Regions from separate parts of the Blautia sp. MSK.18.38 genome, predicted to be linked through region 2. Evidence: predicted binding sites of a transcription regulator. Region 2 holds the regulator's gene; each other region holds the start of a gene.
The links. The regulator NrdR, encoded in region 2, represses ribonucleotide reductase genes. The targets are predictions, from matches to a motif close to CACAANATNTTGTG.
Positions count from the first base shown of each region.

Region 1: a site for NrdR is predicted at 5,492-5,505, ahead of nrdD (anaerobic ribonucleoside-triphosphate reductase). Genes of this name have one in related genera too.
Region 3: a site for NrdR is predicted at 2,111-2,124, ahead of NE638_RS04330 (ribonucleoside triphosphate reductase). Genes of this name have one in related genera too.

Region 1 is NZ_JANFYP010000004.1:121,180-128,779, reverse strand. It holds gene NE638_RS04265 (carbohydrate ABC transporter permease) at 1-520, shown strand, start outside; gene NE638_RS04260 (carbohydrate ABC transporter permease) at 520-1,359, shown strand; gene NE638_RS04255 (sugar phosphate isomerase/epimerase family protein) at 1,415-2,254, shown strand; gene nagB (glucosamine-6-phosphate deaminase) at 2,272-3,012, shown strand; gene NE638_RS04245 (CBS domain-containing protein) at 3,103-3,537, opposite strand; gene asnA (aspartate--ammonia ligase) at 3,586-4,596, opposite strand; gene nrdD (anaerobic ribonucleoside-triphosphate reductase) at 5,548-7,600, shown strand, end outside.
Region 2 is NZ_JANFYP010000012.1:34,586-42,185, forward strand. It holds gene NE638_RS09070 (Crp/Fnr family transcriptional regulator) at 1-88, shown strand, start outside; gene NE638_RS09075 (ATP-binding protein) at 189-932, shown strand; gene NE638_RS09080 (ATP-binding protein) at 952-2,133, shown strand; gene NE638_RS09085 (hypothetical protein) at 2,262-2,639, opposite strand; gene pap (polyphosphate:AMP phosphotransferase) at 2,958-4,430, shown strand; gene sigG (RNA polymerase sporulation sigma factor SigG) at 4,495-5,274, opposite strand; gene NE638_RS09100 (YlmC/YmxH family sporulation protein) at 5,388-5,642, opposite strand; gene nrdR (transcriptional regulator NrdR) at 5,781-6,230, shown strand; gene gdhA (NADP-specific glutamate dehydrogenase) at 6,422-7,600, opposite strand, start outside.
Region 3 is NZ_JANFYP010000004.1:141,481-149,080, forward strand. It holds gene NE638_RS04330 (ribonucleoside triphosphate reductase) at 1-1,959, opposite strand, end outside; gene hflX (GTPase HflX) at 2,174-3,409, opposite strand; gene NE638_RS04340 (tetratricopeptide repeat protein) at 3,411-4,469, opposite strand; gene glmM (phosphoglucosamine mutase) at 4,478-5,824, opposite strand; gene NE638_RS04350 (nucleotidyltransferase family protein) at 5,839-6,756, opposite strand; gene prfA (peptide chain release factor 1) at 6,813-7,600, opposite strand, start outside.

The sequences.
Region 1 (7,600 bases), on a different contig from region 2:
CAGTCTGATCTGGAAATTTATCCTGGGACCTGGCTTTGAGGCTCTTTACAGTGTTACAGGATGGGAATTCTTTAACTGGAGCTGGCTTGGAACACCGAAGCTTGCTTTTTATGTAGTTGTTGTCATGGCAGTATGGCAGAATCTTGGTTTTTACATGGTCAATTATATCGCAGGAATCATTGCAGTTCCGGGAGAGCTTCTGGAAGCGGCAAGAATCGACGGAGCAACCTCTTTCCAGGTATTCCGCAAGATCACAATTCCGATGATCATGCCTGCGATCTCGATCTGTATGCTGACATCAATGACATTTGCGTTTAAGTTATTCGATATTATCATGGTATTTACAAAGGGCGGACCTGCGAATTCAACTGTTTCCGTTGCGTATAATATTTATAAGGAAGCTTTTGTTAACAGCAAATATGGTCTTGCTACTGCCAAATCTCTTGTATTTGTAGTATTTGTTCTGATCATTACAGCAATTCAGATGAAGATTACCAAGAGTAAGGAGGTTGAGGCATAATGAAGAAGAAACCAAAGAACCTGCGGCAGGTGAATGCACTGACGATCATTATTTTTGTATGTGCGATCTTCTGGCTGATGCCGCTGGTATTGATCTTTATAAACTCATTTAAACCCTATAATGATATGCTGCAGGACTTTCTGGCTCTGCCCAAGTCATGGAGCCTGAAGATGTATATGGAGACCTGGACGAAATTCGGTTTCCCGTCTCTGATCTTTAATACATTGCTTTATACATTCTGCACTGTCATCCTGGTAGTGCTTATGGCGCCGATGGCAGCCTATAAGCTCGCAAGAACAAAAAGCAGACTTAGCAAAATATGCTTTGTTCTGATCATCATGCCGATGATGGTTCCGTTCCAGTCTTACATGATCACCTTGACAAGACTGGTTTCCAACGTGAAACTGACTGGAACAAGAACCGGATATATTCTGGTAAGTGTGGGCTTATGTATGCCTCTGGCAGTATACATGATCCATGGATTTGTAAAAAATGTTCCTATCGATCTGGAAGAGTGTGCATGTATTGACGGCGCAGGTAAGATCCGCACCTATTTCAGCATTGTACTTCCGCTTCTGAAACCGATCCTCACGACGGTCGTTGTTTTGGATGCACTGGCAACCTGGAATGATATCATCACCAACCAGCTGATCGTTGGCGGAAACACAGTGGCAATGAATATCCAGAATGCACTGTACATGCAGTTTTCCGCACAGACAGCAGACTGGGAGCATGCACTTCCCGGAATCGTAATGTCCATGATACCGAGTCTTATCTTCTTTGTTGTGATGCAGAAGCATATTGTAGGTGGTATTACTGCCGGTGCGGTAAAAGGCTGATCTTGGTGGTATAAGTAGTATAATATGAGATAATACTGGAAGGAGAACAGAACCTATGAAAGTTGGAGTTTTGATCGAATTTACAAGCAATACAGATATTGATGCAAAATTTGCGGAGCTGAAGGAAATGGGTGTGGATAGCTGCCAGCTGGTATGTTGGGATCGTCCAACACTTCAGGACGATGCTATGGCAGAGGCTATTAATAAAGGTCTGGAGAAATACGGGATCCACGCAACCGCATTCTGGTGCGGATGGGAAGGCCGCAGAGTATGGGATTTCTATGAAGGACAGCTGACACTTGGCCTGATTCCGTCTGATTACAGAGTTGAGAGACTGAAGATGCTTATGGAAGGTTCTGACTTTGCGAAAAAGATCCATGTGACAGACCTGGCAACACACGTTGGCTATATGCCGGAAAATCCATACGACCCGAAATACGAGGAAGTATTGGTTGCATGTAAGGCTATTGTGGAAAAATGTAAGGAAAATGGTCAGAACTTCCTGTTTGAAACAGGACAGGAGACTCCTGTAACATTAAAGCGTGCGATCCAGGATATTGAGAAAGCTGTCGGAAAAGGAAATGTGGGAATTAACCTTGATCCTGCAAACCTGATCATGTACGGAAAGGCAAATCCGGTAGATGCTCTGGAGGTTTTCGGTGAGTATGTCATGGGAATTCACGGAAAAGATGGAAAATATCCAACAGATGGACATCATCTGGGTGATGAGGTTCCCCTTGGCCAGGGTAAAGTAAATTATTCTGCATTTATTGCAAAGCTGAAAGAGATCGGTTATCAGGGAGATATTACCATTGAGCGTGAGATCTCCGGTGAGGAACAGAAAAAAGATATCCGTATGGCCAAGGAGCTTCTGGATAAACTGATCGCAGAATAAGAGCTGAGGAAAAAACTATGATTATTTACGCAGGAAAAGATTATCAGGATGTAAGCAGAAAAGCAGCCAATATCATGTCTGCACAGATTATCATGAAACCGGATGCAGTTCTTGGACTGGCTACCGGTTCCACGCCTGTGGGCATGTATGCACAACTGGTAGAATGGTACAAAAAAGGGGATCTGGATTTTTCCAGGGTGACAAGTGTGAATCTGGATGAGTACAAGGGACTTTCCGGCGACAATGACCAGAGCTACCGCTATTTTATGGATCATAATCTCTTTGACCATGTAAATATTGACAAAGCACGGACCTTTGTGCCTGACGGACTGGAAGAGGATAGCGATAAGGCATGTGCACAGTATAACGAAATCATCCGGCAAACCGGAGGTGTGGATATGCAGCTGCTTGGTATCGGCGGGAACGGACACATCGGCTTCAATGAACCAGGAGATGCCTTTGAAAAAGAAACCCATTGTGTGGATCTGACAGAAAGTACCATCAGGGCCAATTCAAGGTTTTTTGAAAGCATGGATGAGGTCCCGAAACAGGCCTACACTATGGGAATCGGGAATATCATGGCTGCAAAAAAGATCCTTCTTGTGGCAACGGGAACATCCAAGGCAGAAGCCCTGTATAATTCCCTGTACGGACCGATCACACCGAAGGTTCCGGCATCTATCCTGCAGCTTCACCCGGATCTCACGGTTGTGGCAGATGAAGATGCACTGAGTATGATCCGCGAAAAAATAAAATAAAAATCCGGAATACAACTGCCGGATCAAAAAAGGATGGCTTCCGATTCCTACCTGTGCAGGAACGGAAGCCATCCTTTTTCTTTCCGCTGCTCAGTGGATTTCTTCACCGGCAGTTTTTTGTGCGGCTTTTATTTCGTTGTAACAGTATTTGATGATAGATTTTCTGGTTATGATCCCGATGAAGGAGCCCTGGTCATCTACCACCGGTACGAAGTTCTGATTAATGGCGCGATCCAGGAGATCTTCCATATTGGAATCTGCATGGACCGGTTTGTAGGTGGCACGGCGTGGAATCGCCATGATCGGGATTCCCTCTGTTTCCTTGATGTCGTGGATATCTGCACGGCGCATGCCCCAGAGGAGATCTCCCTCTGAGATGGTGCCGAGATATTTGCCGTCCATGGTGAGGATAGGAATGCAGGAGTACTTGCGGTGCTCCATTTTTTCGAGGGTCTGGCGAAGAGTTTCATCCTCAAAGATGTAGGCTACTTCGCTTTTGGGAATCAGAAAAAACAGAATGTTCACGTTATTACCTCATTTCCGCGAAAATTATAAATAAATCTGTAGGCTGTTTTAGAGAAGCTGAAGTCCGTGTGTCTCTGCAGCATCTGTGATCTCCTTCGGCCAGAGAGAGACATGTACTTCTCCGATGTGTGCTTTACGAAGGAAGAACATACAGATCCTGGACTGTCCGATACCACCACCGATGGTGTACGGAAGCTCTTTGTTCAGGATGGCCTTCTGGAATGGAAGCTCTCTTCGGTCATCACAGCCTGCTTCGGTAAGCTGGCGGTCAAGTGCGTCCTCGTCAACACGGATTCCCATTGAGGAAAGCTCAAGGGCAATGTCAAGTACCGGATAGTATACGAGGATATCACCGTTCAGTTCCCAGTCATCATAGTCCGGGGCACGTCCGTCGTGGCGCTCGCCGTTGGTGAGGGTTTTGCCGACTTTCATAAGGAAGACAGCGCCCTTTTCACGGGTGATCCGATATTCACGTTCCTTCGGTGTGCAGTCCGGATACATGTCAAGAAGTTCCTGAGTTGTGATAAAGAAGATATCCTTCGGAAGGATCTCCTCGATGTAGTCATACTGTACAGCCATGTATTTCTCAGTTTTACGAAGGACACTGTAAATGGTGCGTACGGTTTCCTTGAGAGTCTCTATGGAACGCTCTTCTTTGGAGATGATCTTTTCCCAGTCCCACTGGTCTACGTAAACAGAGTGGATATTGTCCAGATCTTCATCCCGGCGGATGGCTACCATATCTGTGTAAAGACCCTCTCCGTGAGAAAATCCGTATTTTTTCAGTGCGTAGCGTTTCCATTTGGCAAGGGAGTGTACGATCTCGGCGTTGCTTCCTTCGATAGCCTTGATATCAAAGCTTACCGGGCGCTCTACACCATTAAGGTTGTCGTTAAGGCCGGATTCCGGTGCTACAAATGTTGGAGCGGATACTCGAAGAAGGTTCAGCTTCTGTGAGAGTGTCTGCTGGAAGAAATCTTTTACTGTTTTGATCGCAATCTGTGTGTCATGGAGGTTCAGGTCTGCATGATAGGTTGCGGGGATTGTGATTGTATTCATTATCGGCTCCTCCTGATGATTTTTAGGCTTATTGCTCTGTGGGGTATTATAGCAGAAAATGGGTGGAGTGGCAATATAATGAGAGGGGAAGTCTTTTGGGGTATCGTAGAAAAATGCTGGGTATTAAATGCCTGGTGTGATATACTGAAAAAAGAATGCTTATGTTTACGACGGAAATATAAATATCCGTTTTGACGGATAGAATGGAGGGAGCTTATGGCAGGTCAAAGGTGTCAGGTTTGTGGGGGTAAGGTTGTAAATGGCAGGTGTTCATTATGTGGGATGCCTTACAGAAATGATGAGGTGTTATATCATTTGAATGAGCCCCGGGAGATACATTATAAACATGCTTCCGCCAAAGTGCGGGATATGATGCGGCAGTATGGACAGGATGCTGATCAAACAACACAACATAACGGAAACGTAAACCGGAATACGAACGCAAACCGGAATACAAATATAAATCGGAATACGAATGCAAGCCGCAATACCGATTTGAATCGGAATCTAACCAGAAGCCGGAATGCAGGTGCAGCAGCCGGACGTAAGACTGCAGCGGCAGTTAATACCAGGAATAAAACAACGGTGGGCAGAAATCGTGCAGAAGTTTTAGAACAGGGAAAAAAAACAGCAAAAAAAAGATCAGAAAAGCAGCGGGGCAGGCTGGATCATATGGTTTATAGTGACACTGGCCATTCTGCTTCCAAAATTATGGGATTTTCTTGCAGACTGGATCGGAACAAATTTGTGAGAATATTTCTGCAGTGAGATCAGGCAGTGCTAAGTGTCTGTATTTTCGTGTATACAGAAATATCCCTTTTCTTTTCTCCTCAGCTGTGTTATACTCATGCCTAGCACAACATATAGATGAAAAACAATATATAGAAGATATAGGTACTATATATAGTATTTTGCACAGCGACTTATATATAGCACAGGGAGGGATGAGCAATGTTATATGTGATCAAGAAAGACGGGACAAGAGAGGAGTTTAATCCGCAGAAGATCGTGGCTGCCGTGAACAAATCCGCAGAGCGTATTCTTTATACTTTTTCAGACGAGGAGAAGGATTTTATCTGCCGTTTTGCCCAGGAGCATGCGGATTCCCTTGGAAAGAATGAGATCGAGATCCAGGAGATGCACAACATCGTAGAGGGGGCTCTGGAGCGTGTGAATCCGGCAGTTGCCAAGAGCTACCGTGATTATCGGAATTACAAGCTGGATTTTATCCATATGATGGATGATGTCTATACCAAGAGTCAGGCGATCCGTTATATCGGTGATAAAAGTAATGCCAATACAGACAGCGCCCTTGTTGCCACGAAACGAAGCCTGATCTTTAATGAGCTGAACAAGGAACTCTATCGGAAGTTTTTTATGAACCGTAATGAGCTTCAGGCATGTAAGGACGGCTACATTTATATTCATGACCAGTCTGCACGTCTGGATACCATGAATTGCTGTCTGTTCGATGTGGCAGCTGTTTTAAGTGGCGGTTTTGAGATGGGCAATGTCTGGTATAACGAGCCGAAGACTCTGGATACAGCCTTTGATGTTATGGGGGATATCATTCTCAGTACAGCAGCACAGCAGTATGGTGGCTTTACAGTGCCGGAGGTTGATAAGATCCTGGCACCGTATGCGAAGAAGAGCTATGATAAATATATTTCTGAATTTATGAAATACTCGGATGAGAGCTGGAGTGGCCGTGAGGAGAGAGCTATTGAGTATGCTCTTGATAAGGTCCGCAGGGATTATGACCAGGGCTGGCAGGGAATTGAGTACAAGCTGAATACCGTCGGTTCTTCCAGAGGTGATTATCCGTTTGTTACGGTGACACTTGGTCTCGGAACCGAGCAGTTTGAGAAGATGTGTACGATTTCCCTTCTTGAGGTCCATCAGGGAGGACAGGGTAAGGCCGGACACAAGAAACCGGTACTTTTCCCGAAAATCGTATTCCTTTATGACAAAGAGATCCATGGTCCCGGAAAGTGCTGTGAGGATATTTTTGAGGCTGGTGTGGAGTGTTCCTCCAAAACCATGTATCCGGACTGGCTGTCTATGTCCGGCGCAGGCTATATTTCCAGTATGTACAGGAAATACAAGAAGGTCATCAGCCCGATGGGATGCCGTGCTTTCTTAAGTCCGTGGTATGAGCGTGGCGGTATGGAGCCGGCGGATGAGAATGATACGCCTGTTTTTGTGGGACGTTTTAACATTGGTGCGGTAAGCCTTCATCTTCCGATGATCCTTGCAAAGGCTAGAGCGGAGAGCAGAGATTTCTATGAGGTTCTGGATTTCTATCTGGAAATGATCCGTAACCTGCATATCCGCACTTACGAATATCTGGGACAGATGCGTGCATCCACCAACCCGCTTGCATACTGTGAAGGCGGTTTCTACGGCGGACATCTGAAACCGAATGAAAAGATTGGCAAGATCCTGAAGCCTATGACAGCTTCCTTCGGTATCACAGCGTTAAATGAGCTTCAGGAGCTTTACAATGGCAAATCCATTGCCGAGGATGGGGCGTTTGCTCTGGAGGTTCTGAAATATATCAATGACAAGGTAAATCAGTACAAGAAGGAAGATGGTTATCTTTATGCGATCTACGGAACACCGGCAGAGAGTCTTTGTGGACTGCAGGTAGAGCAGTTCCGTAAGATGTATGGAATCATTGAGGGCGTTTCTGACAGACCATATGTGAGCAACAGCTTCCACTGCCATGTAACAGAGGATGTAACTCCGATCGAGAAACAGGATCTGGAGGGACGTTTCTGGGAACTCTGCAATGGAGGTAAGATTCAGTATGTACGTTATCCGATCGGCTACAATAAGGAAGCTATCCGTACACTGATCCGCAGAGCCATGGATCTGGGATATTATGAGGGAGTGAACCTTTCTCTTGCATACTGTGACGATTGTGGTCATGAGGAACTGGAGATGGATGTATGCCCTGTCTGCGGTTCCAGAAACCTGACCAAGATCGACCGTATGAACGGAT
Region 2 (7,600 bases):
GGGAAAGATGCAGGAAGAAGGAATCCTGGAACTTGACAGGCGTCAGATCCTTGTGAAAGATCAGGAAAAAATGGAGTTATATCTGTAAGGTAACATATGTTACCGAAGAATCTCCGGGATTTTTGTATGATGTCAGTGAAAACAAAAAAACATTTGCAGAAATATAAAAATCAGGGAGAGATGATATCATGATAAGAAAGATCGTACACATTGAGGAAGAGAAATGCAACGGCTGTGGTGCCTGTGCAGCTGCCTGCCACGAAGGAGCTATTGCCATGATAGACGGCAAGGCAAAACTGATCCGGGATGATTACTGTGACGGACTGGGAGACTGTCTTCCGGCCTGCCCTGCCGATGCGATCCGTATTATAGAGCGGGAAGCCGCAGATTATGACGCGGAGGCAGTGGAAAAAAGAATGAAGCTTAAGAAAACAGAGGCCTCGATGCCAGCAGGGAAGCCACACGTGTGCCCCGGAAGTATGGCAAGAAGCCTTAATAAAAAGCAGGAACCGCCGGTGCAGGCAGAGCAGAAAAAAGTTCCCCAAAATGCAGGGGAACAGACAAGCCGCCTTGCCCAGTGGCCCGTACAGATCAAACTGGTTCCTGTCAATGCACCATATTTTGAAAATGCACAGCTTCTGATCGCGGCAGACTGTACTGCCTACGCTTATGCAGGTTTTCATGAGAAATTCATGAAAGATCATGTGACGCTGATCGGATGCCCCAAACTGGATGAGGGAGATTATGCAGATAAGCTTGCAGAGATCATAGGAAATAATTCCATCCGGAGTATCCGTATCGTCCGCATGGAAGTTCCCTGCTGCGGAGGCATCGAGAATGCAGTGATCCGTGCCATGGAGCGAAGCGGAAAGATGATCCCATGGCAGGTAGTGACCATTGCCTGTGACGGCACGATCAGGGAGGAGCTGTAAGGAAAGGAATAAAAACAGCATGAGTGAAGAAACACTGGAGATTTCTTTTGATGAAATAGAGAAGGAACGGGAAAAATATCTTCTGGTAGATACCCGTGATAAAGTAACTGTGGAATATGGAATGATCCCGGGAGCGATTTCTGTTCCGGAGCAGGAACTGGAAGAACGGGCAGAAGAACTGAAAGGGGATAAGATTCCGGTTCTTTACTGTACCAGAGGACTTTTCAGCCAGGAAGGGGCAGGGATGCTCCGGGAAAAAGGAATTCCCGCACTGAGCCTGAAGGGTGGATATACAGGCTGGCTTTTCCAGCAGATGCGGAAAGAGTCCAATAAAGGGGACAGTGAAGAAGAGGAAAATGAAGCAATGGAACAGCGCCGGAAAGATATCGAGCTGAGTATCCGCAAGAAGTTCCACAAGCAGCTGTTTTCCAGATTCGCCAGAGGAATCAACGACTATGAACTGGTGAAGCCGGGAGACAAGATCGCGGTCTGTATTTCCGGTGGTAAGGATTCCATGCTGATGGCCAAACTGTTCCAGGAGTTGAAACGTCATAACAAGTTTCCTTTTGAATTGGTATTTCTTGTGATGGATCCGGGATATAATGAGGCCAACCGTGCGGTGATCGAACACAACGCCAAGCTTCTCGGAATCCCGATCACAGTATTTGAGACTGAGATTTTTGATGCAGTTTACAATGTGGAAAAATCTCCGTGTTATCTCTGCGCCCGTATGCGGAGAGGATATCTTTACAGCAAGGCAAAAGAACTTGGATGCAACAAGATCGCCCTTGGACATCACTATGATGATGTGATTGAGACCATCCTGATGGGAATGCTTTATGGAGCACAGGTACAGACCATGATGCCGAAACTCCACAGCACAAACTTCGAAGGGATGCAGCTGATCCGCCCTATGTATCTGATCCGGGAGGCAGATATCAAGCACTGGAGAGATTACAATGACCTGCATTTTATCCAGTGTGCCTGCAAGTTTACCGATACCTGTACTACCTGTCGTACAGATGGAACCAGTGTTTCCAAACGAATGGAGATCAAGAATCTTATTGCAGAGCTTAAGAAGGTAAATCCTCATATTGAAAGCAATATTTTCCGAAGTGTGGAAAATGTGAATCTTCATACAGTCATTGCCTATAAGAAAGATGGTGTGAAACATTCCTTCCTGGAAGGGTATGACGACTGAGAGATATAAATAATAAAAGCTGCCACCGGAGTTATGGGCCTGTTTGAGGCTTGCGGTTCCGATGGCAGTTTTTGCTTTTGGGTATATGAAATTATGGGGTAAATGTGTATTGTGAACATTTACGTGATCTATATGTTCTGCTTTGCAGCATGCTGGGCGCGGGCTTTTTCTCGCTGCCTGGTAAGGTCATAGTATTCATCAGAGACGATCCCACGGCTGGAAAGTGCTTCGTAAGTTTTCTGCTGTGCGGGGGTCATTTTCATTCCAATGGCGGAATTGACATCTGTCAGCACGCAGCCTGTTTTTTCTACCAGCCAGAAAAGAGCGGAATCATCTTCCGGGATCATTTTCCAGATTTCGTTTTCCGTATATGGTAAAAGGGCCATAAGGGTCTTCAAATGTCCGTCCTGGATTAGGCGGTAATCCCCATCCGGCATGATGATGCCGTCACCGTAGAGTTCTTTTTTCTTTTCCATTTCTTTCAGAAGTTCTTCTGTAAGTTTCATGATCGGCTCCTTGAGATTTGCTGCTTGGGGCAGCTTTTTTGTGCTGTTTTAACCGAATCAAGGAAGTCCCCTGCGGGGTTGCGAATATCCGTTTGACTACGAGTTAAAAAAATAACGAACAGCGCCTATATTGTATGAAGAGAAGATCAAAATGTCAATAGGTTAAAAAATATTTTTAGCTGTTTAACAAGAGTTACAATTGTGCAATATGGATATTTTTTCGGAATGATGCGTTAAATCTATGTAAAATTCGTCGTAAAACAGGGACTCCTGTGGTATAATAAGAATATTCAAAAAATTCGAGGAAGGACGATGCAGATGTTGAAAAACTGGAACCCGGAACAGATTCCGGAAAAAGAGGATATCAAAGTGCGTTTAAGTGCTGCAAGAACCAGATTATATGAATTGCAGATGGCTCTGAAAGAGCATAAGATTCCGGTGATCGTGCTGTTTGAAGGCTGGGGAGCTTCCGGAAAAGGAAGTACTATAAGTAAAGTGATCAAGAATATCGATCCTCGTTTCTTCAAAGTTGCGACTATGTCAGCACCTACAGAGGAAGAACTTCGGAAACCATTTCTTTACCGATATTTCAGGGAAATCCCGGAAGCGGGCAAGTTTACATTCCTGGATTCAGGATGGATGGATCAGACCTGTCGTGAACGTATGGATAAAAAGCTGAAGGGTGACAATTATTCAAAACGGATTGACAGTATCCGGAGATTTGAACGTCAGCTGACGGATAATGGATATGTACTCCTGAAATTTTTTATGCAGATCGATCGGAAAGAACAGGAAAAACGTATGGGCATCCTTCTGGAAAGCAAGGATACCAGATGGAGAGTCAATGAATATGATCTCTGGCAGAATGATCATTATAAGAAGTGCAGAAAGATTTTCGACCAGTATATGCAGGATACCAATACATCTGCGGCTCCATGGTATATTGTCGATGCCGGTGACCGGAAGTGGGCAGAACTGCAGGTACTGGAAACCATGATTAGCAATATAGAGGTTGCCATGGAAAACAGCAAACATGCAGTGCCGATCCTGCAGAATGTTTTTCCTCTGATGGAGATGCCCAGATTAAGCGAGATTCCTCTGGATGGAAAAGAAGTGGGGGATGAAGAGTACAAGGCTGAGCTTAAGGAACTGCAGGCAAAGCTTGGAAGCCTGCATAACCGTCTTTACCGAAAAAGAGTGCCTGTGATCATCACCTATGAAGGCTGGGATGCTGCCGGAAAGGGAGGAAATATCAAGAGGATCACGGAGGCTCTTGATCCCCGTGGATTTGAGGTACATCCTATCGCAAGTCCGGAGCCTCATGAAAAAGCCCGTCATTATCTGTGGCGTTTCTGGACAAGGCTTCCCAAGGATGGTCACATTGCCATCTTTGACCGGACGTGGTACGGAAGAGTGATGGTAGAACGTCTGGAGGGCTTCTGCAGCGAGAATGACTGGAGACGTGCCTACAATGAGATCAATGAATTTGAGAAGGAGCTTTCTGACTGGGGCGCTGTGATCGTGAAATTCTGGGTCCACATTGATAAGGACACCCAGCTTGCCAGGTTCAACGACCGCCAGAGCAATCCGGAAAAACAGTGGAAGATCACGGATGAGGACTGGAGAAACCGTGAAAAATGGGATCAGTATGAAACAGCAGTAGATGAGATGCTTCAGAAAACCAGCACTGCTTATGCACCATGGCACATTCTGGAATCCGTAGATAAGAAATATGCAAGGCTGAAGGCGCTTCGGATCGTGATCGAAGAAATTGAGAAAGCGCTGAAATAAGAGATAAAAGCTGCGGCAGGATAACAGATATTCTGCTGCAGCTTTTTGTCTGAAGAGAGATGAATCAATTCCGGAGATAGTTTCGCATACTGCGAAGAGCATGTTTTTCCAGTCGGCTGACCTGAGCCTGGGAGATACCAATCTCATCAGCTACCTCCATTTGGGTTTTTCCCTCGTAGAAGCGGAGATCGATAATGTGACGTTCACGCTCTCCAAGCCGGTTCATGGCATCTCGAAGAGAAATATCCTCCACCCAGTTTTCTTCCAGGTTCTTTTTATCACTGATCTGATCCATAACATATAGGGTATCTCCGCCTTCGGAATACACGGGCTCAAAAAGGCTTACCGGGCTCTGGATCGCATCCATGGCATAGACGATCATTTCCTTGTCGATACCGATCTCATCAGCGATTTCTGCAATGGTAGGCTCTTTGAGATGCTGCCGCATATAGTTTTCCCGGGTATAGATGGTTTTGTAAGCGATATCCCGCAGAGAACGGCTGACCCGTATGCTGTTGTTATCACGGAGATATCTTCGGATCTCTCCGATGATCATGGGAACTGCATAGGTGGAAAATTTTACCTGAAGAGTGGTGTCGAAATTATCGATCGCTTTGATCAGGCCGATGCAGCCGATCTGAAAAAGGTCATCCGGATTTTCACTGCTGTTCTGAAAACGCCGGATCACGCTTAAAACAAGCCGCAGATTGCCTTTGATGTACAATTCCCTGGCTTCTTCATCGCCAGCTTTGATTCTTTTAAAGAGCTCCGCCTTTTCTTCCTGATCGAGAACGGGAAGGGTTGAGGTATTTACTCCGCAGATTTCAACTTTATTCAGTGCCATCTTAGAATCCTCCTTGTCTTGTCAGTACATTAAGATGATTCTCAGAGGGCGGTTGAAATATACTTTTTCAGGGAAAATATAAAAAATAAAGGGCCTTGACAATAAGGAGGTATTTATTCTCCGGACAGCAGTTTTTCATTACGGAAATCAACAAGGATGATATCTTCGCCGATCTGGCGGATGCAGTCCCATGGAATGGAATATTCATTTTCTTTGGAAAAACACCAGCAAAATTTTCCCGGTTCCGGCATGATCAGGGCTTTCAGACGTGCGGTTTCACAGCAGAATTCCACATCAAGAGGGCAGCCAAGACTGCGGCAGGTATGGATATTGATCACTTCTTTTTGTTTCAGCTCACAGATGCGCATAAATTCATCACCTGGTATGATTTTATGGAAAATCTGTAAAATTTATGCAAGTCCGATTATTGACACATTATGTGCATTTATTTTATAATAAAAACAAATTTAGTAATGATTTACTGATCCGGAAAGGGGGAGAGTTCTGTGAGATGTCCGTTCTGTAACCAGGATAATACAAGAGTTGTAGATTCCAGACCTGTAGAGGATACCAATTCCATCCGCCGCCGCCGTCTCTGTGATGCCTGCGGAAAGCGTTTTACAACTTATGAGAAGGTGGAAACGATTCCGCTGACTGTGATCAAGAAGGATCAGAACCGGGAAAGCTATAAACGTTCCAAGATCCAGGATGGTGTTCTTCGTGCTTGCTATAAGCGCCCCATTCCCATTGAGAGAGTGGAAGAGATGATCGATTCCATAGAAGGAGATATTTTCCGGTCAGAAGACCGTGAGATCAGCAGTACCAAGATCGGAGAGATCGTTATGGAGCATCTGAAGGATCTGGATGCGGTGGCGTATGTACGATTTGCGTCTGTATACAGAGAGTTTAAAGATGTCAGTACCTTTATGGATGAGCTGAAGAAGCTGATCAATTAAGAGATTAAATGAATAGACTGCAAATGCAGGAGATTTCAGGCCGATTGTCAAAAGACAACCGGCCTTTTTTGAAACATGAATGTTCGATTTTTCAGAGATCGTAAAAGTGGATACAAAAAAACAGGAACCGCCTGGGAAAAATCCTCTGCGGTCCCTGCTATAAATATATATTAATGATTCAGGAAACTTAATTAAACAATACCCTGAGCTTTCATAGCGTCAACAACTTTTTCGAAGCCGGCGATGTTTGCACCTACAACATAGTTGTCTTCCATACCGTAACGTTTAGCAGCGTCATCAGCTTTGTGGAAGATATCGATCATGATGTGGTGGAGTTTCTCATCAACCTCTTCTCTTGTCCAGGAAAGTCTCATGGAGTTCTGGCTCATCTCAAGTGCAGATGTGGCAACACCGCCAGCGTTTGCGGCTTTACCAGGCATGAAGAGAACACCGTTCTCCTGAAGGTATGTTGTTGCATCAAGAGTAGTAGGCATGTTTGCACCTTCAACGACGTATTTGCAGCCATTTGCAACCAGTGTTTTAGCTCCGTCAAGACCAAGCTCGTTCTGAGTAGCACATGGAAGGTAGATATCACATTTGATATTCCAGATGCCAAGTCCCTCAGTGTAGGTAGCACCCTCAACACGGTCTGCATATTCTTTGATACGTCCACGTTTTACTTCTTTGATATCCTTTACGACGTCAAGGTTGATTCCGTTCGGATCGTAGACATATCCGTTGGAGTCGTTCATTGCAACAACCTTGGCACCAAGCTGAGTAGCTTTCTCAACAGCGTAAATAGCTACATTACCGGAACCTGTTACAACGATTGTTTTTCCTTCTACGGAATCATTGTGAGCTTTGGCGATCTCGTTGAGCATGTATACAACACCGTAACCGGTAGCCTCTGTACGGATCAGGGAACCTCCGAAGGAAAGACCCTTTCCTGTAAGGACACCCTCATAAAGGCCACGGATTCTCTTATACTGTCCGAAGAGATAACCGATCTCACGTCCGCCGACACCGATGTCACCAGCCGGAACATCTGTATCTGCGCCGATATATTTGCAAAGCTCTGTCATAAAGCTCTGGCAGAATGCCATAACCTCTCTGTCAGATTTACCCTTAGGATCGAAGTTGGAGCCACCTTTTCCACCGCCGATCGGAAGACCTGTAAGAGAGTTTTTAAAGGTCTGCTCAAAACCAAGGAATTTCAGGATACCCTGATTTACAGAAGGATGGAATCTTAAGCCGCCTTTGTATGGTCCGATGGCGCTGTTGAACTGAACACGATATCCCTTGTTAACCTGTACAGTTCCGTTATCATCGATCCACGGTACTTTGAAGGAGATGATCCTCTCTGGCTCTAC
Region 3 (7,600 bases), on a different contig from region 2:
ACATTTCGGGCAGGTAAAGTGCTCGCCGCTAATGTAGCCATGCTCCTGACATACGGAATAGGTCGGTGAGATGGTGTAATAGGGCAGGCGATAATTCTCTGCGATCTTACGTACCAACGCTGCCGCTGCCTTCCAGTCCGGAAGCTTCTCCCCAAGGAATGCATGGAATACGGTTCCTGAAGTATACAGAGTCTGCAGATCGTCTTGAATATCCAGTGCATCAAAAATATCCGCAGTGTAATCAACCGGCAGATGAGAACTGTTTGTGTAATACGGAGTGTCGCCCTCTTTTCCTGCTGTTTTGATATCCGCATAACGGCTTCTGTCGTGTTTGGCAAGACGGTATGCAGTGGACTCTGCCGGTGTTGCCTCCAGGTTGAAAAGCTCTCCCGGATACTGCTCCTGATAGTCTGAAAGACGGCTTCTCATATGCTCCAGAACCTCTTTTGTAAACTTCTGGGTTTCCGGATCTGTCATGTCTTTTTTCAGCCAGCAGGCATTTAAGCCCGCTTCGTTCATTCCCACAAGACCGATGGTGGAAAAATGATTGTCAAAGCTTCCAAGATATCTCTTCGTGTACGGATACAGTCCCTCATCCAGAAGCCTGCTGATCACATCTCTCTTGATATGAAGAGATCTTGCGGAGATATCCATCATGTGGTCCAGGCGCTGATAAAATTCCTTCGGCGTTCTGGAAAGATATGCGATACGCGGCATATTGATGGTAACAACGCCTACAGAGCCTGTGCTCTCACCGGAGCCAAAGAATCCACCACTCTTTTTGCGGAGCTCACGGAGATCCAGACGGAGGCGGCAGCACATGCTGCGGATGTCGCTTGGCTTCATATCACTGTTGATATAATTGGAAAAATACGGAGTACCGTACTTGGAAGTCATCTCAAAGAGAAGACGGTTGTTCTCGGTATCAGACCAGTCGAATTCCTTTGTGATGGAGTAGGTCGGGATCGGATACTGGAATCCACGTCCGTTGGCATCTCCCTCGATCATGGTCTCGATAAATGCCTTGTTGACCATATCCATTTCTTTCTTACAGTCCTTATATTTGAAATCCATGTCCTTGCCGCCTACGATAGCCGGAAGCTCTGCAAGGTCGTCCGGAACGGTCCAGTCCAGTGTAATGTTGGAAAATGGTGCCTGAGTGCCCCAGCGGCTTGGAGTATTTACGCCATATACAAAGGACTCAATACATTTCTTAACCTCCGGATAGGAAAGGTTGTCTGCCTTTACAAAAGGTGCCAGATAAGTATCAAAGGATGAAAATGCCTGTGCGCCCGCCCACTCGTTCTGCATGATACCCAGGAAATTCACCATCTGGTTGCAGAGTACACTTAAATGCTTTGCAGGTGCAGAAGTGATCTTACCCTCAATACCACCAAGTCCCTCTCGGATCAGCTGCTTCAGGGACCAGCCTGCACAGTAACCGGTCAGCATGGACAGATCATGGATATGGATATCTGCATTTCTGTGTGCATCTGCGATCTCGTTGTCGTAGATCTCAGACAGCCAGTAGTTTGCGGTAACTGCTCCGGAGTTGCTTAGGATCAGACCTCCTACAGAATAAGTAACCGTTGAGTTCTCCTTTACACGCCAGTCCTCAACCTTTACATAGCTGTTTACGATCTCTTTATAGTCAAGGATGGTGGATTTCATATTGCGGATCTTCTCACGCTGCTTACGATAAAGGATATACGCCTTGGCAACATCAGAATATCCGGCCTGGATCAGTACGTTCTCCACACTGTCCTGGATATCCTCAACAGAAATCCGGTTGTTCTCGATCTTATTCTGAAAATCCGCTGTAACACGAAGTCCCAGAAGATCGATCATATCCGAACTGTAATTCTTACCTTTGGCATCAAATGCCTTATCAATTGCCGCGGTGATCTTCCCCATTTTAAATTCGTCTAATTCACCGTCTCTTTTTACTACCTGAAACATAAGAAAATGCCTCCCTCATGCATTTATTTATAAGCGGATATTCCATTCCGCCTCACTTGCCTGCTTACGAACACACTCCGTTTCACGATCTGTGTTCAAAGCGCTGTAGGCTTATTGTATCAGACACGCCTCTTTGCGTCAACATAAAAAGCACCATATATAGTGCCCGTTTTGTTCACGGTACTATATATGGTACTGAGTAGATATTTTAACATTATGTGACTTTCGGATAGATTTCCCGCGGAACTCTTGCTTTTACAGCAATCCCTCCTTCGGTATACTCTTCCGAAAGAAGCTGTCCATACTCACGGATCAGCTGGATCTGACCGGCCTCCGAATAAGGAAAAAGCCGTTCCATATAAATCTGTCCTTCTGCCAGTATCTCAGAAAGAAGCTGCTTAAATTCCTCAAGCCCCTCTCCTGTCCGTGCGGAAATCTTTAGCGTATGGTCTGCTCGGAGATCCCGAAAGCTCTCCCCGGAAACACGATCCTGCTTGTTAAAAAGTGTGATCGTCTTTTTTCCCAAAGCACCAAGCTCTTTCAGGGTTTCATATACGATATGCATCTGTATCTCCGCCTGAGGATTGGATGCATCTACCACATGAATGATATAATCTGCATATTTGGCTTCCTCCAGAGTACTCTTGAAGGCTTCCACCAAATTGTGGGGAAGCTTGCGGATAAAGCCTACGGTATCCGTAAGAAGAAGCTGCTGTCCGTCATCCAGTGTCAGAAGACGGGTAGTCGGATCCAGTGTGGCAAACAGCTTATCCTCCGAAAGCACCGAAGCGCCTGTCAGTGTATTCAGAAGCGTTGACTTTCCTGCATTGGTATAGCCAACAATGGCTGCTGTCTTCAGATTTCCCACAGCTCTTCTGGAACGGATCAGCTCTCTGTGCTTTTCTACCTGGGAAAGCTCCTGCTTCAGTGCGGATATCCTGTTCCGGATCAGACGACGGTCTGTCTCCAGCTTTTTCTCACCAGGGCCTCTGGTTCCGATTCCTCCTCCAAGTCGCGAAAGAGAAGAACGTAGTCCCACAAGACGTGCAGACCGGTAACGAAGCTGTGCAAGCTCTACCTGGATCTTGCCTTCACTTGTGACGGCACGCTTCGCAAAAATGTCAAGGATCAGCAGGGTACGATCCATAACCTTGCACTCCAGCTCCCGCTCCAGATTATTCATCTGGGCAGGAGAAAGCTCATCGTCACAGATCACACCATTGGCATCCAGGGCATAGAGAAGACCTTTTACCTCTTCGATCTTGCCTTTTCCGATATAGGTGCCCGGATGTACGGCCTCACGATTCTGAATGATCCTGCCTGCAACCGCCGCACCTGCCGTAGCCGCAAGTTCTCCAAGCTCATCCAGGGATTCCTCCATGTCATCCCCCCGATCTGCCTGGACACCGATCAGGATAACCCTGTCCTGTATTTCCTCAAAATATTCCATATCAGCCCTCCGAAGACGTTCTGGTTTTCAGGAAAGCCCGCTCTTTTTTTGCAGCGGAATCTTCAGGGAACATCTCAATATATTCCTGGACCTTGGTCAGTGCAGTAGCAAAATCCAGCTTTTTTTCATAGGCTACGATCTCATTGAACAGAAGACTCTGCATCTCGTCTGTGGTAGCTGTCGGAAGGCCTTTTGTGATGTTATCAAGGGCGGAATCATAATCTCCGCTTCGGATATCGCACAGTGCCAGACCATTATAGCCCTTGGCGGAATCACCCACTGCAGAAATATACTGCTTGTACATTGCCTGAGCATTTTCCACATCATCCTGGGCCAGATATACCATTCCCAGAAGAAGCAATGCTTCCGTATTATCCTTCTTGGTTGCTTCCAGAAGCTCTTTTTTTGCATTGCTGTAGTCTTCCATATAATAGTAGACACGGCCTCTGTCACAGTGGTCCTGGGCATCCTTGGCCTCAGAAGAAAGAGCAGCTTCCAGATATCTGGTTCCGTCCGCTTCCATATCCTTATCCAGATATGCCTCATAGATCTCGATCGCCATATCATAGGTGGAATCTTCTCCATAGGCCTGTTTGAAGTTAGATGCGGCTTCTTCGTAGGAATCCATGGCAAGGGCAACCTTTCCGGTGAGGAAATAACTGCCTGCATCCATGGAAAAATCTTCTCCAAGTGTCTGGCAGTCTGCCATGGCATCCTCGTATTTTCCAGACTTCAGCTCTGCAGTAGCCCGGTAGGACAGGATATCCTTACGAAGGCTTTTGCTTACTTTATCGCAGTTCAGAGCTTCCGTGAAGCTATTCACCGCATCCTCATATTTGCCAAGACGCAGGCTTGCGATACCTGCCCCGCGATAGGACTGTGCCAGCTTCACTCCGTTCTGGATCGAGCTCTGGTACTCCTCCAGGGCATACTTGTAGCTTCCCTGGGAAAGATCCTTTCCGGCCTGTTCATATATTTTTGTTTTTTCACTGCCACAGCCGCCCAGAAGCAAGGCTCCTGTAACGGCTGCAAGAATCAATACGGTCTTTGTTTTTTTCATGGAATTCCTTATTCTACAACAAGCCCTTCGGCTTCCATCACATCAACAACACTATCTACATATTTATGGCAGAGATCATCCGTTCCCGCTTCTACCATAACACGGATCAGCGGCTCTGTACCACTCTCACGTACCAGGATACGTCCGTCATCGCCAAGTGCCTCTGCGGCTGCCTCAATGGCTGCTTTTACCTTTTCGTTCTCCAGTGCGGTTTTCTTGTCGGAAACACGCACATTCCGGAGAAGCTGCGGATAAACCTTCATCTCCTTTGCAAGGTCGCAGAGTGTGGCCTTCTGATCCACACATGCCTCCATGATCATAAGAGAAGTCAGGATCCCGTCACCGGTAGCGGAATAGCGGCTAAAGATGATATGTCCGGACTGTTCACCACCGATACTGTAATTGTTTTCCATCATGTTCTCAGCAACGTATTTGTCACCAACTGCAGTCTGCTCATAGTCGATGCCTTCACGCTCCAGAGACTTGTAAAGACCAAGATTGGACATAACGGTTGTTACAACTGTATTTCCGTTGAGCTGGCCTTTCTCTCTTAAATATTTGCCGCACACATACATGATCTTATCACCGTCAATGATGTTTCCGCGGTGGTCTACGGCGATACAGCGGTCTGCGTCACCATCATATGCAAAACCGATATCCAGGCCTTTATCTACTACGAACTGTCTCAGAACTTCAATGTGTGTGGAACCGCAGCCACGGTTAATGTTGGTTCCGTTTGGCTCATTGTTGATCACATAGGTTTTTGCACGAAGTGCGTCAAAAACGCTCTTGGCAATGGCGGATGAGCTTCCGTTGGAACAATCCAGCCCAACCTTGATATTTTTGAAATCATGGCATGGGATAGAGATCAAATGTCCGATATAACGGTTTCTTCCGGATGCAAAATCCACAGTACAGCCGATATCTTCTCCGGTTGCCAGCGGAAGCTCCTCGATCTCGCCGTCCAGATATGCCTCGATACGTGCTTCAATATCTGCGGAAATCTTCTGTCCGTTCTCATTAAGGACCTTGATTCCATTATCATTAAACGGATTATGGCTTGCGGAAATCATGATACCGCAGTCAAAATCTTCTGTACGTACCACATAGGATACACTTGGAGTTGTGGTTACATGAAGCAGATAGGCATCTGCTCCGGATGCGGTAAGTCCTGCCGCAAGGGCATACTCAAACATGTAACTGCTTCTTCTTGTATCCTTGCCGATCACGATCTTCGCCTTGTGATCTCTGCCGTAATACCAGCCGAGATAACGTCCCACACGAAATGCATGATCTGCTGTAAGTTTTACATTTGCTTCACCACGAAAACCATCTGTTCCGAAATATTTACCCATAATGTTCTCCTTTATTACTGATACAGTCCTTCCGGATAAACGCCGTCATCTGTAAGTTTTTTGAATGCAGCCTGTACAGATGCCTTATCCTCCTGATAGGTAACACCGAACCACTCGTCCTTTGTCTCAAGAACATCTACCGCTGCTTTTCCGGAATGGATCAGCTGGTCGATAAGCTCAGGAAGAAGATACTCTTTTTTGATGTCTCCCTCTTTGATCCCGCCAAGGAACTCAACGAAGCCTTTCTCAAGGATCTCCATAAATTCCGGTGTCAGTCCCCACATATTCATGGAAACAAGGCTCTTTGTATCCAGTGTTTCTGCTGTACCATCGTCATTTCTTGTCTCTGCGCCGTCTGCTGTCTTGAAGATGTTATGTGTCTCTGTAACGCCCACAAGCTTACCATCCTCAATATGGCACACTCCTCTTGTGACGCTTCCGTTGTCACTTAATGTATTTCCAAGGCGGAAACCTGCCATGCAGATGTGCATCGGGCCATCCTGCGGATGATCCTGTACCAGGTAGTCATGCACCTTTACGTAGGCTTCTTTTCCGTAGTAGTCATCTGCATTGATAACAGCGAATGGCTCGGAAAGGACTTTCTTTGCTGCCAGTACAGCGTGTCCGGTTCCCCATGGCTTGGTACGGTCCGCCGGTTTTGTAAAATTGCCCGGAAGATCGTCGATCTCCTGGAATGCATAAGCAACTTCTGTAATGTTGGAGATACGGTCTCCGATCACTTTTTTGAATTCATCTTCAAGGTCTTTGCGGATGATAAATACGACCTTGTTGAATCCTGCCTCCAGTGCATCATGGATGGAATAGTCCATAATGATCTCGCCCTTCGGGCCTACCGGTGCAAGCTGCTTGATTCCTTTTCCAAAACGGCTGCCGATACCGGCTGCCATGATCACCAGTGCTGTCTTTTTCATTTTCGTTTCCTCCTGATTTATTATAATTTTTTGAACTCTGTAGCTGTAATCAGCGCTTACTCCTGTTCATTCAGCTTTGTCAGCTTTACTGCCTGGTCTGCTGCGATCAGACTGTCAATGATCTCATCCAGATCTCCGTTAAGGATATTCTCAAGACGATGAAGGGTAAGCTTGATCCTGTGGTCTGTTACACGTCCCTGAGGGAAGTTGTAGGTACGAATCTTCTCGGAGCGGTCACCTGTACCGATCTGGCTTCTCCTTGCCTCTGCCTCAGCGTCATGCTGCTTGGCAAGCTCCATCTCATACAGACGGGAACGGAGCACACGAAGTGCTTTATCCTTGTTCTTAAGCTGAGACTTCTCATCCTGGCAGGAAATCACAATTCCTGTAGGGATATGAGTAAGACGTACTGCGGAGTCTGTGGTGTTGACACACTGACCACCGTTTCCGGATGCACGGAACACATCGAATTTACACTCATTGAGATCCAGATGGAAATCAATTTCTTCTGCCTCCGGCATGATCGCTACCGTACAGGTAGAGGTATGGATTCTTCCGCCGGACTCTGTCTCCGGTACTCGCTGTACACGGTGAACACCGCTTTCGTATTTCAGTCTGGAATATGCACCCTCACCCTTGATCATGAAGGTAACCTCCTTAAAGCCGCCGATGCCGTTCTCATTGAGGCTGAGCATCTCGGTTTTCCAGCGGCGGGACTCCGCGTATTTCACATACATACGATAAATCTCTGCTGCAAAAAGTGCTGCCTCATCACCGCCTGCACCTCCACGGATCTCAACGATAACGTTCTTGCTGTCGTTAGGGTCCTTCGGAAGAAGAAGGA